DNA from 3 places in the Mesorhizobium waitakense genome. Region 3 is predicted to be linked to each of the others. Evidence: predicted binding sites of a transcription regulator. Region 3 holds the regulator's gene; each other region holds the start of a gene.
What was found. Region 3 encodes PhoB, which activates phosphate uptake and scavenging genes when phosphate is short. Its sites were predicted from a motif close to TGTCATNNANCTGTCAT; they were not measured.
Positions count from the first base shown of each region.

Region 1 (5,356 bases), on a different contig from region 3:
TGTACGTCGGCCGCCGGAACACTTGCGGGTAGCGCTCCTCGATCGACCGGATTTCGTCGGCGGTCATCGTCGCCATGATCAAGAGCCTGATCCATCTCGATAGAACCGGGATGGGGCTCTATCTTTTGATTTTGCCATGGTCTTTTCCGAAAACCGGATTCCACTTTTCGGGATCATGGCTAAGCACCCATCAGGAAGGCTTGTTCGCCGACCAGCTTGCGGCGCAGCCAGGCGGAGAACTGGTCGATAATGAAGATGGTCGTGAACAAGAGCAGCACCAGGGCCAGTGTCTTGGCGCCGAAGCCGCGTGAGATCGAGAGTTTCAATTCCTCGCCGATGCCGCCGCCGCCGACGGCGCCAATGATGGTCGAAGCGCGCACATTGATCTCGACGCGGAGCAGCGTGTACGACATGAAGTTGGGCAGCACCTGCGGCAGGTCGGCGAAGCGCACCCGCTCGAACCAGTTGGCGCCGACCGCCCTCAGGCCTTCCTCGGCGCGCATGTCGATGTTCTCGTTGATCTCATAGAACAGCTTGCCGAGCGCGCCGATCGAATGCAGGCCGATGGCGATGATGGCAGCGATCGGACCGGTCGAGACGATGGCGGCGAAGAGGCCAGCAATGACGATCTCCGGAAAGGCGCGCAGCAGCTCCATGAAGCGCTTGACGACGAGCCTCAGCACCGGATGCGGCGTCAGATTGCGCGCGGCGATGAAGGAAAATGGCACGGCGAAGGTGAAGCCGATAAACGTAGAGACCAGCGCCACGTTCACCGTGGTCAGCATGAGCTCGAAATATTCAGGGATGTAAAAGCCGCCCCAGACATAGACGCGGCCGAGCGGAAAGTTGAATTCCTGGGTGCCGGTGTCATGCGGCGAGGCAATGTCGAACAGCGCCCGCCAGACGTCGTTCCAATCCTTGGGGATCAGCCAGCTCAGGAAATCCAGGATATGCGGCAGCCGGTCGAAGAAGTGCCCGGCATTGGCTTCGTCGGCGAACCACATGCTCGCAAACATCGCGGCAAGCAGCAAACCGACGCCAAGCACCGTATAGAGCCGGCGCAGCGATATCTGGCGTCGCCAGGCATCGGCCATCTGATGGGTGGCGGCGGAGGGGGCTGTCACGGAAGGGGTCATGATCGGACAAACAGAAAGGGCGGTGTTTTGAACACCGCCCTTCTGATTTTTGCCGTTAGCCGCCGATGGCCGCCTTACGGGCTTCGACGATGACGTTGTAGAAGTCCGCCTTCACCGGAACGTAGCCGGTGAAATCGCCGCCTTCGACGCCCTCGAAGCAAGCCTTGTCCTTGGCCGGCAGGGCCGTGAAGAAGGCAGTCAGCTTGGCGGTCATGTCGTCGCCGAGCGCGGTGCGCACGACCAGCGGGCCGTTCGGGATCAGGCCCGAGCGCCAGACTTCGACGAAGTCGTTGGGGTCGACGGCGCCCTTGGCGACTTCTTTGTGGAAGGTGCCGGAGGTGTAGCCGTTCTTGAAATCGCCGATGCCCGAGGAATCGTCCACCGCGACGTCGACCTTGCCGTCACGCACGGCCAGAACGTTGTTCTCGTGGCCGCCATTGAACTGGGTCGAAGCGAAGAAGGTTTCGTTCGAAGCGCCAGTGTCCTTCGGGATCTGGGTCAGCGGGATCAGATAGCCGGAGGTCGAATCCGGATCGGCGTAGCCGAGCTTCTTGCCCTTGGCCGACTTGATGTCGGTGATGCCGGAAGACTCGAGCGCCAGGCCGATCGAATAGTAGCCGGTGGCGCCGTCGGTCTGCTGGGTGGTGAGGATCGGGGTTACCGCCTTCGGGTCCTTGAGGGCGATGCTGGCATAGCCGGAAGCGCCGAGTTCGGCGAAGTCGAGGGTACCGCCGAGCAGGCCCTGGATGACCCCGTCATAGTCGGCGGCGGGGAACAGCGAGACCTTCTCGAAGCCAAATTCGGCCTTCAGATGGTCGGCCAGGCACTGGTAGTTGCGCAGCCGGTCGGTTTCGTTCTCGCCGCCAAGGATGCCGACGCGGAATTCCTTCATATCGGCGGCGTGGGCCATGCTGGTTGCCATGGCGAGCACCGAAACGGCGCTAAAAACCATCTTCCTGAACATTGGATATCTCTCCTGTGGGTTCCGGCCCCGCGCCGGTAGCGTTGGTTATTCTGACAGGTGCCCTTGACGCGGGCTGGCGATCCAGGTCGCTCTTTCTTGACCCATGATCTTTCCCGAAAACCGGTTTCCACTTTTCGGGATCATGGACTCAATATCCCGGGAATGCGGGCTCGAGCGGTCCGGCGGATGCAGTGATCTTTTGCTTGTAGGCGATGCTGGTCGAGGTGATGGCCTCGGAGATTTCGCCGCCATTGCTGTCGGCGCCATAGACGAGGCGGACGGCCTCGCGGTTGAGCTCTTCCGGCGGGCCGTCGAAGACGACCTTGCCGGCGGCCATGCCGATGATGCGGTTGCAGTAGGCGCGGGCAGTGTCCAGCGTGTGCAGATTGGTGACGACGGTGATGCCTTCGCGCAGATTGATGTCCTGCAGCGAATCCATCACCACCTTGGCGTTGAGTGGGTCGAGCGAAGCGATCGGCTCGTCGGCGAGGATCACCTTGGGCTGCTGCATCATGGCGCGGGCAATGGCGACGCGCTGCTGCTGGCCGCCCGACAACGTGCCGGCAGGCTGCATTGCGGTGCGGGCGATGTCGAGCCGTTCGAGCGCGGCGACCGCCTCGGCGCATTCGGCGCGGGAAAACATGCCAAGCAGGTTCGACAGGGTCGAACGGTGGTTCAGCTTGCCGAGCAGCACATTGGTCAGCACGTCGAGGCGCGGCACCAGGTTGAACTGCTGGAAGATCATGGCGCAGTCGCGCTGCCAGCGCCGGAGCGGCGAACCGCGCAACTGGGAGACCTCGGTACCGTCAAAAAAAATCGATCCCTGGCTGGGATCGATGAGACGATTGATCATGCGAAGAAGGGTTGATTTGCCAGCACCCGAACGGCCGATAATGCCAACCATCTGACCCTGCGGGATCGAGACGTTGATATCGCTGACGGCAGTGTTCTTGCCAAATCGTCGGGTGACGCCGCGGATTTCGAGCGTGGCTGACATGGTCGTTTCCAGTCCAGTCGCGTTGAAGGTCTGTTAAGAACTTCGCTAGCGCAGCGCCATGAACCTGCGGTGTCGGATTGATGTCAGTTTTGTTACCGCCCACAGGCGCGGCGTCAGGCGCCTGGTGGTGTCGATCAGCCGAGCACCTGCAACTCCTCGAAATGCTCCATGTCCCTGAAGCTGCAGAAGGCCGGCGCCTTGATCTCGATCGCCGGAGCCCGCCGCGCGAAAAGCGCGAGAGAGTCATCGAACAGTTGCTGCCATGCGACCGCCCTGTCATCCGCCAGACGCTGGATCGGATAGGCTAAGGTGATGTGGAAGACGTAGCTGTCGTGATCGGGATGCCGGTAGCCGAACGGCACCGCCAAGGCATCGCGCCATGCGCCCATGATGCGCACGTCCTCGTCGGTCGCGCCGGCGACGGTGAGGCCGGTCGGTACGATTTCGACCACCTTGATGTTGAACGGCCCGAAGCCCTTGAAACCCTTCAGGCGTTCCAGGTAGAGGCGGGTCATCGCGTCGATGCTGGTGTCGAGCGGCACGTCATGTGGCCAGTAGGGCAAGCGGCGGCGATATTCGATGATGCCCTGGAACAGCGTCATGTGCAGGCTGGAGACGGGGGTGAAGGCCAGCCGGTCGGCATCGGGCATCGCCAGCATCCGGTCGCGCACCTCAAGCACCACAGCCTCGGAGGGCGAACCGCTGACGAGATGGCTGACGACCGTGTTGCCGGGCTCGATCAGGAAATTGCCCGACATGTCGTAGCGCGTGCCGAGATGAACGGGTGGCTTCGGATTGGAGCCGGCAAAGAATCCGGCGAGCGAGGGTCTGACAGAAACAGGCATTTGCGATCTCCAGGGCAGATGGCGTCGTGCCCCGGCGATGTGTCAGGGATATGAAACAGGCTCACCCATGACAATGATGTGATGGCCTATCCGCCATATTTTTCCAGAAAGGCGTCGGCCGACAGTTCCCGGAAATCATCCAGTGCTGTCCGCAGCTTGGCATGGTCCCAGTCCCACCAGGCGAGCGCGTGGTAGCGTTCGGCGGTGCGGCGGTCGAAACGCTCACGGATCGGTCTGGCCGGCACGCCGCCGACGATGTTGTAGGGCGCGACATCCTTCGAGACGACCGCACCGGCACCGACCGCGGCGCCATCGCCGACGGTGACGCCAGGCAGGATGGTGGAGCCGTGGCCAAGCCATGTGTCGTGGCCGATGGTGACCCGCTTGGCGCGGCGCTGGGCGAAGAATTCACTTTCGTGCTCTGCGTCGTCCCAATAGTCGGAAGCGCGATAGGTGAAATGGTGCAGCGTCGGCCGCCATGTCGGGTGGTTGGTGGCATTGATGCGCACGCTGGCTGCAATGTTGGAAAACTTGCCGATCGTCGCGCACCAGACGGCGCAGTCCTGCATCAAGTAGGAATAGTCGCCGAGGATGCTCTCGGAAACCCGGCTTCGGTCGGCGATCTCGGTCCAGCGGCCAAGCGTCGAGTTCTGCACGTCCGCCGTCGGGTGGATCAGCGGCGTCTCTGACAACTTTTTCGTCATGCGGCGATTTTTCCGGGCGCGAAAGCGGTCACGTCGATGATGCGGTCGGCGACGGCCTCGCGCACGTCGTGGTCGTGGAAGATGCCGAGCAGGGCGACGCCCGCGGCCTTCTTGGCGGCGATGAGTTCGATCACCACGTCGCGGTTCCTGGCATCGAGCGAGGCGGTCGGTTCGTCGAGCAGCAGGATCGGGTGCTCGGTGATGAAGCCGCGCGCGATGTTGACGCGCTGTTGCTCGCCGCCGGAGAAGGTTGCCGGCGGCAACGCCCAGAGTTTTTCCGGCAGGTTGAGCTGCGCCAGCAAGGCGCGAGCCTTGCCGCGCGCGCTCTCGCGGTCCTCGCCGCGCTCGACCAGTGGTTCGGCGACGACATCCAACGCCGAGACGCGCGGCACGGTGCGCAGGAACTGGCTGACATAGCCGATCGTTTGCCGGCGTATGGCAAGCACGGTGCGCGGGCTGGCGGTGGCGAGATCGATCAGCCCATCATCGTGCTTGACGATGATCTGGCCCTCGTCGACGGCGTAGTTACCGTAAAGCATCTTCAGAATCGAGCTCTTGCCGGCACCGGAAGGGCCGCCGAGCACGGTGCATTCACCAGCCCTGATCGAGAAAGACACGCCAGCAATGACCGGCAATTTGACGCCGTCGCGCAGATGCATGGTGAAGCTCTTGGCGACGTCGGAAACAACGAGGGGCGTCGGCATCAGAAG
Region 1 covers NZ_JBWKME010000083.1:36,167-41,522, forward strand. The annotation lists gene phnE (phosphonate ABC transporter, permease protein PhnE) at 1-76, opposite strand, end outside; gene phnE (phosphonate ABC transporter, permease protein PhnE) at 180-1,136, opposite strand; gene phnD (phosphonate ABC transporter substrate-binding protein) at 1,192-2,100, opposite strand; gene phnC (phosphonate ABC transporter ATP-binding protein) at 2,249-3,097, opposite strand; gene AC07FD_RS18225 (DUF1868 domain-containing protein) at 3,232-3,942, opposite strand; gene AC07FD_RS18230 (DapH/DapD/GlmU-related protein) at 4,029-4,646, opposite strand; gene phnL (phosphonate C-P lyase system protein PhnL) at 4,643-5,350, opposite strand.
Region 1: the regulator PhoB is predicted to act here: its motif matches at 3,167-3,183, upstream of phnC (phosphonate ABC transporter ATP-binding protein).

Region 2 (5,356 bases), on a different contig from region 3:
TCGGGTTGGCGCAATTGAGCGGGGAACAAGGCTCAGCCACCGGCGCGGAATAGGCGAAAGGATCAGGCACCCGTGAGCGCAACCGACACCCAGGATCCCAACCGTCGTGATTTTCTCTACGTCGCCACCGGCATGGCCGCGGTGGTCGGTGCGGGTGCCCTCGCATGGCCGTTCATCGACCAGATGCGCCCTGACGCCTCGACACTGGCGTTGGCTTCCGTCGAGGTCGACGTTGCTTCACTGACCCCGGGCATGTCGCTGATCGTCAAATGGCGTGGCAAGCCTGTCGTGGTGCGCAACCGCACCGAGCAGGAGATGAAGGACGGCGAGGCGGTCAAGCTGACAGACCTCAAGGATCCGATCGCTCGCAACGCGAACCTTCCGGCCGACGCGCCGGCGACTGACGCCAACCGCACCACGCCCGGCAAGGAAGCCTGGATGGTGATGGTCCAGGTCTGCACGCATCTGGGCTGCATTCCGCTCGGCCAGGAAGGCGATTTCGGCGGCTGGTTCTGCCCGTGCCACGGTTCGCAATACGATACTGCCGGCCGCATTCGCAAAGGCCCGGCGCCCGAGAACATGGCAGTGCCGGTATTCAAGTTCATTTCCGATACCAAGATCCTTATCGGTTGAGGCAGGGGATATTTCGATGAGCGAGGGACACTCGACCTATACGCCCAAGACCGGTATCGAACGCTGGTTCGACGCCCGCATGCCGCTGCCGCGGATGGTCTATGACAGTTTCATCGCCTATCCGGTGCCGCGCAACCTGAACTATGCGTGGACCTTCGGCGGTATCCTGGCGATCATGCTGGTGTCGCAGATCCTGACCGGCATCGTGCTGGCCATGCACTTTGCGGCCGACACCAGTCTCGCCTTCGATTCGGTCGAGAAGATCATGCGCGACGTGAATTCGGGCTGGCTGTTGCGCTATCTCCATGCCACAGGCGCCTCGTTCTTCTTCGTCGCCGTCTATGTCCACATCTTCCGTGGCCTCTATTACGGCTCCTACAAGGCGCCGCGCGAGCTGCTGTGGATCCTCGGCTGTATCATCTACCTCTTGATGATGGCGACGGCCTTCATGGGCTATGTGCTGCCGTGGGGCCAGATGAGCTTCTGGGGCGCCACCGTCATCACCGGCTTCTTCAGCGCAATCCCGCTGGTCGGCGAATGGATCCAGCAACTGCTGCTCGGCGGCTTCGCCGTCGACAACCCGACACTGAACCGCTTCTTTGCGCTGCACTACCTCTTGCCGTTCATGATCGCCGGCGTCGTCGTGCTGCATGTCTGGGCGCTGCATGTCGTCGGCCAGTCGAATCCGACCGGCATCGAGGTCAAGTCGAAGACCGACACCGTCGCCTTCACCCCTTACGCGACAATCAAGGACGCGTTCGGCATGATCGTGTTCCTGTTCTTCTTCGCCTATTTCGTCTTCTACATTCCGAATTTCCTTATGGCGCCCGACAATTACATCGTGGCCAATCCGCTGAAGACACCGGCGCATATCGTGCCTGAATGGTACTTCCTGCCGTTCTACGCGATCCTGCGCGCCATTACTTTCAACATCGGGCCGATCAATTCCAAGCTCGGCGGCGTGATCTGCATGTTCGGCGCCATCGTCATGCTGTTCCTGGTGCCGTGGCTTGACACCTCGAAGGTGCGGTCGGCGGTGTACCGGCCCTGGTACAAGCTGTTCTTCTGGCTGTTCGTGGCCGATGCCATCCTGCTCGGCTGGCTGGGCTCGCAGCCGGCGGAAGGCAGCTATGTGTTCATGGCGCAGATGGCGACACTGTTCTACTTCGCCTTCTTCCTGGTCGCGCTGCCGGTGCTCGGCCTGATCGAGACGCCGCGGCGGCTGCCGAATTCGATTACCGAGGCGGTGCTCGAGAAGAACAAGGGTGGCGGTCATCATCCTGCGGGGGCTACGGCCGCGCCGGAAACCAAGGGCTGAGCGGGTAGAGAATCTAAGGGGATTTGGCATGAAGAAGATTCTCACCTCGCTGGCGTTGCTTGGCCTCGTGGTTGTTGGCACCGGGGCGATCGCCGCCGAGGAGGCACACAACGCGGCCGCACCGACGCATTTTCCGATCAACGAGCCGAAGGAGATGGACTGGAGCTTCGCCGGTCCGTTCGGTACCTACGACAAGGCTCAGTTGCAGCGCGGCCTGAAGGTCTACAAGGAAGTCTGTTCGGCCTGCCATTCGATGAATTTGGTGGCGTTCCGCACGCTGTCGGACCTCGGCTATTCGGACGCGCAGATCAAGACGCTGGCGGCGGAGTACACCATCCATGACGGCCCCAACGACGCCGGCGATATGTTCGACCGCCCCGGCAAGCCGTCCGACCACTTCCCGGCGCCATTCGCCAATGAGGAAGCCGCCGCCGCCTCGAATGGTGGCGCTGCCCCGCCCGACATGTCGCTGCTGGCCAAGGCGCGCGGCGTCGAGCGTGGCTTCCCGCGCTTCGTCTTCGATATCTTCACGCAGTATGCCCAGGGCGGCCCCGACTACATCCATTCGCTGCTGACGGGCTACGACCAGACGCCGCCGGCCGGAATGGTCATCCCGGAGGGCACCCACTACAATCCGTACTTCATGTCAGGCGTGTCACTGAAGATGCCCAAGCCGCTGTCCGACGGCCAGGTGACCTATGACGACGGCGCGCCGCAGACCATCGACCAGTATTCCCGTGACGTCTCTGCCTTCCTGATGTGGGCGGCCGAGCCGCATATGGAAGACCGCAAGAAGACCGGCTTCCGCGTGCTGGTGTTCCTGCTTTTGTTCGGCGCGCTGGTCTATCTCACCAAGCGTAAGGTGTGGGAAGGCGTGGCGCACTAAACCGCGCACAGCCATACGATCAAAAAAGGGCGCCGAAAGGCGCCCTTTTTTATTTGGGGAGGCATGTGGTGTCACATGGCCGTCACCGCATCTGGCCATCCTGTGCCGCTCTCATCGAAGGATCGCACCCATGAAAAGATACGCATCGCTCGCGGCAGGCCTCTTGCTGTTCATCGTCGGCTCGGCCGCGCAAGCGGAAGACGCCCAGCCCTTCATCACCAACAAGGATGTCGACCTGACGATGATCCTGCCGCCACCGCCCGAGAACGATTCGGCGCAGACCAAGGCCGAACTTGGCGAGGTGCTGACGCTGCAGGTGACGCGCACGCCCGAAATGGTGGCCAGCGCTGTTGCCGACGCCGAGGAGAATGTCTGGCGCTTCGCTAATGTAATGGGGCCGAAGTTCAACAAGGAAACGCTGCCGAAATTCAGTGCTTTCTTCGATCGCGTGGTGGCCACCGAAGGCGCCGTTGTCGATCCGGCCAAGGATATCTGGAAGCGCCCGCGTCCGCACCAGCTCAGCGACCTCGTCAAGCCCGCCGTCAAGCTGTCCAGCTCCGGTTCGTGGCCTTCCGGCCACGCCACCGTCGGCACCATGATGGGCATCATCCTGTCCGACATGGTTCCGGAAAAGCGCGCCGAGATCATGGCGCGTGCGGCTGAGTACGCACACAATCGCGAGGTCGGCGGTATCCACTACGCGTCCGATGTTGAAATGGGCAAGATTTCCGGCAGCGTCATCGCCGCCGTCCTGCTCAACCGGGACGACTTCAAGGCCGAATACGACGTAGCCAAGGCCGAGCTTCGTTCCGATCTCGGCATGTAATCTTTCGTCAGCAGCCGGTTTTCGACGAAAGGGGGCGCTTCGGGCGCCCCTTTTTGTGCGCGCGGTTGTAGCTCGTGGGACCGCTGGGCAATTAGGCCGTTGGCACGGAGACAACAGGTTGATATTCGACGCACCAAACGGTGGCGAAGCGATTGCCCCGATATGACGTCTGGAAATCAACAATGCGGCTCAGCGACTGTCACAATTTTTCCGATTTCCGCCGCATGGCGCAACGGCGGCTGCCGGGGCCGATATTCGACTACATCGACGGCGCGGCGGACGACGAGGTCACCTATCGCCGCAACACCGAAAGCTTCGAGACCTGCGACCTGGTTCCCAACGTCCTGCGTGGCGTCAGCGAGATCGACATGTCGGTGACCGTGATGGGCCAGAAGCTGGCGATGCCGGTCTATTGCTCGCCGACCGCCTTGCAGCGGTTGTTCCACCATCAGGGCGAGCGTGCGGTCGCCAAGGCCGCCGCCAAATACGGCACGATGTTCGGCGTCTCCTCGCTTGGCACCGTCAGCCTCGAGGAGGCGCGCGGGATCAGCAGCGGCCCGCAGGTCTACCAGTTCTATTTCCACCGGGATCGCGGCCTCAACCGGGCGATGATGCAGCGGGCAAAGGAGGTTGGCGTCGAAGTGATGATGCTGACCGTCGACAGCATCACCGGGGGAAACCGCGAGCGCGACAAACGCACCGGCTTTGCCATCCCCTTCAAGCTCAGCCTGGCCGGGATGCTGCAGTTCGCGATCAAGCCGGCCTGGGCAATCAATTATTTCACCCATGAGGGGTTCAAGCTGCCGCAGCTGGACGAGCATGTCGACATGGGCGGCGGCACCATGTCGATCAGCCGCTACTTCACTGAAATGCTCGACCCGTCGATGACGTGGGACGATGTCGCCGAGATGGTCAGGCTGTGGTCGGGTCCGTTCTGCCTCAAGGGCATCATGTCGGTGGAGGACGCCAAACGCGCCGTCGAGTCCGGCTGCAGCGGCATCGTGCTGTCGAACCATGGCGGCCGGCAACTGGATGGTTCGCGGGCGGCGTTCGACCAGCTTGCCGAGATCGTCGATGCGGTTGGCGACAAGATCGACGTCATCATGGATGGCGGCGTGCAGCGCGGCACGCATGTGCTGAAGGCGCTGGCGCTCGGCGCCAAGGCGGTCGGCGTCGGCCGCTACTATCTGTTCCCGCTCGCGGCGGCCGGCCAGCCGGGCGTCGAACGGGCGCTCGAACAGATGCGGGTCGAGATCGAGCGCGGCATGAAGCTGATGGGCTGCAGTTCGATCGAACAATTGTCGCGCAAGAATCTCCGTTTCAGGTAATCTCGACCCATGAAATCCTCCCTCGAAGACTCACTGCTTGCCGCGATCCGTACCATTCCGGATTATCCCAAGCCCGGCATCCTGTTTCGCGACATCACCACGCTGCTTGGCAATGCGCGCGCCTTTCGCCGCGCCATTGACGAGCTGGTGCATCCCTATGCCGGCCAGAAGATCGACAAGATCGCCGGCATCGAGGCGCGGGGTTTCATCCTTGGCGGCGCAGTCGCCCATCAGCTCTCGGCCGGTTTCGTGCCGATCCGCAAGAAGGGCAAGCTGCCTTTCGAGACCGTGCGCGTTGCCTACAGCCTTGAATACGGGCTCGACGAGATGGAGATGCACAAGGACGGCGTTTCTCCGGGCGAGAA
Region 2 covers NZ_JBWKME010000053.1:134,472-139,827, forward strand. The annotation lists gene petA (ubiquinol-cytochrome c reductase iron-sulfur subunit) at 73-633, shown strand; gene AC07FD_RS13655 (cytochrome b) at 650-1,951, shown strand; gene AC07FD_RS13660 (cytochrome c1) at 1,980-2,837, shown strand; gene AC07FD_RS13665 (acid phosphatase) at 2,968-3,663, shown strand; gene AC07FD_RS13670 (alpha-hydroxy acid oxidase) at 3,846-4,991, shown strand; gene AC07FD_RS13675 (adenine phosphoribosyltransferase) at 5,001-5,356, shown strand, end outside.
Region 2: the regulator PhoB is predicted to act here: its motif matches at 2,907-2,923, upstream of AC07FD_RS13665 (acid phosphatase).

Region 3 (5,356 bases):
AAGCCGTCGGCGATCTCTATACCTCTTCGCTGGTGGCGCTCGGCCTGATCCTGTTCGTCATCACCTTCCTGATCCTCGCCATCGCACGCTACATGCTGATGCGCATTGACGCCCGCACGGGAGCCTGACCGATGTCGACAGCCACATCGCTTCATCAGAGCCGCAAGAGGAAGAATTCCGTGATGATGACGCTGTGCGTCGCCGCCGCGGGCATCGGACTTGCCTGGCTGGCGCTCATCCTCGGCGCGCTGCTGTACAAGGGCCTGTCCGGCGTCAATCTTGCGGTGTTCACGCAAATGACGCCGCCGCCCGGCGATGCCGGCGGCCTGCTCAACGCCATCTACGGCAGCATCGTGATGACCATCATCGGCGTCGTTGTCGGAACGCCGATCGGGGTTTTGGCCGGCACCTATATGGCCGAATACGGACGCTTTTCGAAGCTCACCACCGTGGTGCGCTTCATCAACGACATCCTTTTGTCGGCGCCGTCGATCATCATCGGCCTGTTCGTCTACGAACTGATGGTCCGGCCGATGGGGCATTTCTCGGCGATCGCCGGCGCCGTCGCGCTTGCCATCCTGGTCATCCCGGTCGTCGTTCGCACCACCGAGGACATGCTCAACCTGGTGCCGAACGCGTTGCGTGAAGCCGGCACCGCGATCGGCGCGCCGCGCTGGGTGGTCATCAAGTCGGTCGCTTACCGCGCCGCCCTTTCCGGCATCGTCACCGGCATATTGCTGTCGATCGCCCGTATCTCCGGCGAGACGGCGCCACTGCTCTTTACGGCGCTCAACAACCAGTTCTGGTCGAGCAATCTCAACGCGCCGATGGCCAGCTTGCCTGTGACCATCTTCCAGTTCGCTCTCAGCCCTTACGAGGAATGGCAGCAACTGGCCTGGACCGGTGCACTCATCATCACATTGACGGTTCTCGCGCTCAGCATCTTTGCTCGCAGCCTGACCGGACGCAGAGAGGACAAATGAGCCAGATGTTGTCTCCAGACATGACGATCGCCGCCGAGGCAATTGCCGGCAAGGCCAAGATCGAGGTCAAGAACCTCAACTTCTACTACGGCCAGAGCAAGGCGCTGAAGGACATCACGCTGTCGCTGCCCGAGCGCAGCGTCACGGCCTTCATCGGACCTTCGGGCTGCGGGAAGTCGACGCTGCTGCGCGTCTTCAACCGCATCTACGAACTCTATCCCAAGCAGACCGCCGAGGGTCAGGTGCTGCTCGACGGCCAGAACGTTCTCGACCGCTCGCAGGACCTCAATCTGCTGCGGACCAAGATCGGCATGGTGTTCCAGAAGCCGACGCCGTTCCCGATGTCGATCTATGAAAACATCGCCTTCGGCGTCAGGCTCTACGAGAAGATCAGCAAGTCCGAGATGGACGGCCGTGTCGAGCAGGCGCTGAAGCGCGCCGCACTGTGGACCGAAGTCAAGGACAAGCTCAACGCCAGCGGCCTCAGCCTCTCCGGCGGCCAGCAGCAGCGACTCTGCATCGCCCGCACCGTGGCGGTGAAGCCGGAAGTCATCCTGCTCGACGAGCCGGCCTCTGCGCTTGACCCGCTGTCGACCGCCAAGATCGAAGAGCTGATCGACGAGTTGCAAGCCGACTACACGATCGTCATCGTCACCCACAACATGCAGCAGGCGGCGCGCGTGTCGAAGCAGACCGCCTTCATGTATCTGGGCGAACTGGTCGAGTTCGACCGCACCGAGAAGATCTTCACGTCGCCCCGCGAGAAGCGCACGCAGGACTACATCACCGGCCGCTTCGGCTGAGCTCAGGCATACGAGGACTAAGATCATGGGCGAACACACAGTCGCTTCTTTCGACGAGGATCTCGGACAGATCAGCAGGCTGATCCGCGACATGGGCGACCTCGCCGGCTCGATGGTCGGCGGCGCCACCAAGGCGCTGCTGAATTCCGACAACGCCCTGGCGCAGCGCGTCGTCTCCGACGATGCGATCATGGACGCGCGCCAGCGCGAGCTCGACGACCGCGCCATCACACTGATCGCCAAGCGTCAGCCGATGGCCGACGATTTGCGCCATGTCGTCGGTTCGATCCGCATGGCCGGCGACCTCGAGCGTATTGGCGACCTTGCCAAGAACATCGCCAAGCGCGTCGGCACCGTCGGCCTCAGTGTCACCCCGCGCGACCTGTCGCACTCCATCGACGCAATGGCGCAGCTGGTGCTGATCCAGGTGCAGGGCGTCATCGAGGAATATACAGCGCGCGACGCCGCGGCGCTGGCGAAGCTGCGCGCCGACGACGAGCGCATCGACGTCAAATACACCTCGGTGTTCCGCGAACTCCTGACCTACATGATGGAAGACCCGCGCAACATCACCGCCTGCACGCATCTCTTGTTCTGCGCCAAAAACCTCGAACGCATCGGCGATCACGTCACCAACATCGCGGAAAATGCGTATTATGTTTTGACCGGTACGCAGCTGCCCGCCAATCGTCCGAAGCAGGACGAGACGGCAATGTCCGCGCCGGCGGCATGACGGCAGGGGTGACCAGTCGATGATCGCGCCACGCATCATGGTGGTGGAGGACGAGGAGCCGCTTGGCGTGCTCCTGCGCTACAATCTCGAGTCCGAGGGATACCAGGTCGAGGTGGTGACGCGCGGCGACGAAGCCGAAATCCGCCTCCAGGAAAACGTGCCTGACCTGCTGGTGCTCGACTGGATGGTGCCAGCAGTGTCCGGCATCGAACTCTGTCGCCGGCTAAGAATGCGGCCCGAGACCGAGCGGCTGCCGATCATCATGCTGACCGCGCGTGGCGAGGAAAGCGATCGTGTGCGCGGCCTCTCGACCGGCGCCGACGACTATCTGGTCAAGCCGTTCTCGACGCCCGAGTTCATAGCCAGGGTCAAGGCGCTGCTGCGCCGCGCCAAGCCGGAAGTGCTGTCCAGTGTGCTCAAGGTCGGCGACATCGTGCTCGATCGTGAATCGCACCGGGTCTATCGCAAGAAGAGCGAGATCCGGCTCGGACCGACCGAATTCCGCTTGCTCGAATTCATGATGCGCCATCCCGGCCGTGTGTTCTCGCGCAGCCAGTTGCTCGACAATGTCTGGGGCGAGACGATCTACATCGACGAACGCACAGTCGACGTGCATGTCGGCCGGCTGCGCAAGGCGGTCAACAATGGCCGCATGCCCGATGTCATCCGCACCATCCGTGGGGCGGGCTACGCAATCCGGGAAGATTAGGGATATGCTGATATTCAGGTGATGCCAGCCCGCGAACGGCAGTTTCCTGCGCTTCCGGTACTCACGGACCCAAATGTCCGCTCCGTTCCGGTTCTCGGAACCCGCCATTCTCGACTCGGCCTGACCTGGATCTCAACACATCCCGGCGCGCTATTCACGCGACGTTCTTGCCGCCAAGGCCGGATCTCGCCTGCGTGCCGGGCGCGAAAATCTCCTGGTCGACGAAGGTCAGCGCCCGCGTGGCGCAGCCTTCGCGGATCAGTGGCAGTTCGTTCGGTTCGGTGTCGAAGGAAATTGATTGCGAATGCTGGCCGCCGGCGGTCTGCGCAATCGCCTCGCGCAATGCCGGCTCGATCAGGTCGAAGGCCGCGGCGCTGGCACCGACCATGGCGACTGGTGCCGGATCGATCAGCGCGAACAGGCTGCCGAGACCGTAGCCGAGTGCCTCGCCGGCCTTGCGGTAAGCCTCGCGCTCGGGTCCATCCGTTTCGCGGGCCGCGGTCGCCAGGGCGCGCATGTCAGCGTCACTCACATCGGCGACCGGTTCAGCGTCCTCACTCATCTGCCTTGCGTTGCGCCAGATGGCGTAGTTGCCGGCATAGGCCTCGACGCAGCCGCGCCGCCCGCAGCGGCACAGCGCGCCGTTGGGCCGATGGATCATATGGCCGAACTCGCCGCCCGAGGAATGGGTGCCGGTGAACAGCTCGCCCTTCAGCACCAGACCCATGCCGATGCCGTGCGACAACAGGATGGCGATGAAGTCGTCGCGGTAGCGATCAGGGTCGCGCCAGCGCAACGCTATCGCCATCATATTGCAGTCGTTCTCCATGGTGGCGGGGATGCCGAACTCGTCCTCGAGTATGTCGGCGAAGGCGATGTCGGTGTGCGGCGTGATCGGTGACCACAGCATGGCGCGGGCACGTGTGTCGGTGATGCCCTGGATCGCCAACGCGATGCGGGCGACACTGCGGACGTCGAGATCGGGGTCTTCGAGACGGCGGCGTACGATGGCAACGCATTCACCGACCAGCGCGTCGCGCGGCATTGTCAGCGTGTCCAGCCGGCGCTGTTCCTCGGCAATCACCTGGCCGGCATAGTCGATGACGGCGACCGAGAGGAAGTTCAGCGACAGCACCACGGTCATCACCGCCGCCGCTTCCGGATTGAGGCCGAGGCCGACCTGCGGCCGGCCGCGTTTGAGCGATCCGGCCTCGCTCGGCTTGCTCTCAGTCAGGATGCCTTCGCCGATAAGGTCGGAGGAGATCGCCGATATGGTCGAATGGCTGAGGCCCGTGGTCGCGGCGATCTCGGTGCGGGACGGCTGTCCGGCGCGGCGCACGGCCGCAATCACCATCGCCCGGTTGCGGCGGCGCAGATCGTCGTGGCGGATTCCGACCGACATGCTTTTTCACATCCTCCCGGTCGCTGCAGCCTTTCGCGCCTCCCGAAGGCCATCAGCGAAGCCTGAAAGCGCGACGCGCTTCAGGCACTTGTTTCTCCGCGTGTCGTTGCCCAAAAACCGCTGCGCACCTTTGGGGCGACATGCGCCAAGCCAAATTCTGGCAGAACCCCACCATCCTGTCATTATTTATTCCGGAGCTCGAAAAAAACTCGGAGAGACGTCAAAATCCATCAGAATCGATGTTGACAGCGTTCGGGCGTTGGATCACTATTTTTTCGAGGCTCGAAAAAATAGAGCCTCTGTGCCGGCCTACGGGTCAGTTTGGTCGCGCCATACGCGGCGCAGGGAGGATATTATGAAAAAATTCACAGCCGCCATCCTGGCGGGTGTCGCCATGTCGCTGACGCTGGTGTCGGTCGCGCAGGCGAAGGACAAGGTCATTGGCGTTTCGTGGTCCAACTTCCAGGAAGAGCGCTGGAAGACCGACGAAGCGGCGATGAAGAAGGCCATCGAGGCGGCTGGTGACAAATACATTTCCGCTGATGCGCAGTCCAATCCGGGCAAGCAGCTCACCGACGTCGAGAGCCTGATTTCGCAGGGCGCCAACGCGCTGATCGTCCTCGCGCAGGATGCCTCGGCCATCGGCCCGGCGGTCCAGAAGGCACTGGACGAAGGCATTCCGGTCGTCGGCTATGACCGGCTGATCGAGAACAAGAACGTGTTCTA
Region 3 covers NZ_JBWKME010000089.1:59,658-65,013, reverse strand. The annotation lists gene pstC (phosphate ABC transporter permease subunit PstC) at 1-128, shown strand, start outside; gene pstA (phosphate ABC transporter permease PstA) at 132-983, shown strand; gene pstB (phosphate ABC transporter ATP-binding protein PstB) at 980-1,786, shown strand; gene phoU (phosphate signaling complex protein PhoU) at 1,812-2,519, shown strand; gene phoB (phosphate regulon transcriptional regulator PhoB) at 2,539-3,228, shown strand; gene AC07FD_RS18790 (ROK family protein) at 3,383-4,630, opposite strand; gene xylF (D-xylose ABC transporter substrate-binding protein) at 4,986-5,356, shown strand, end outside.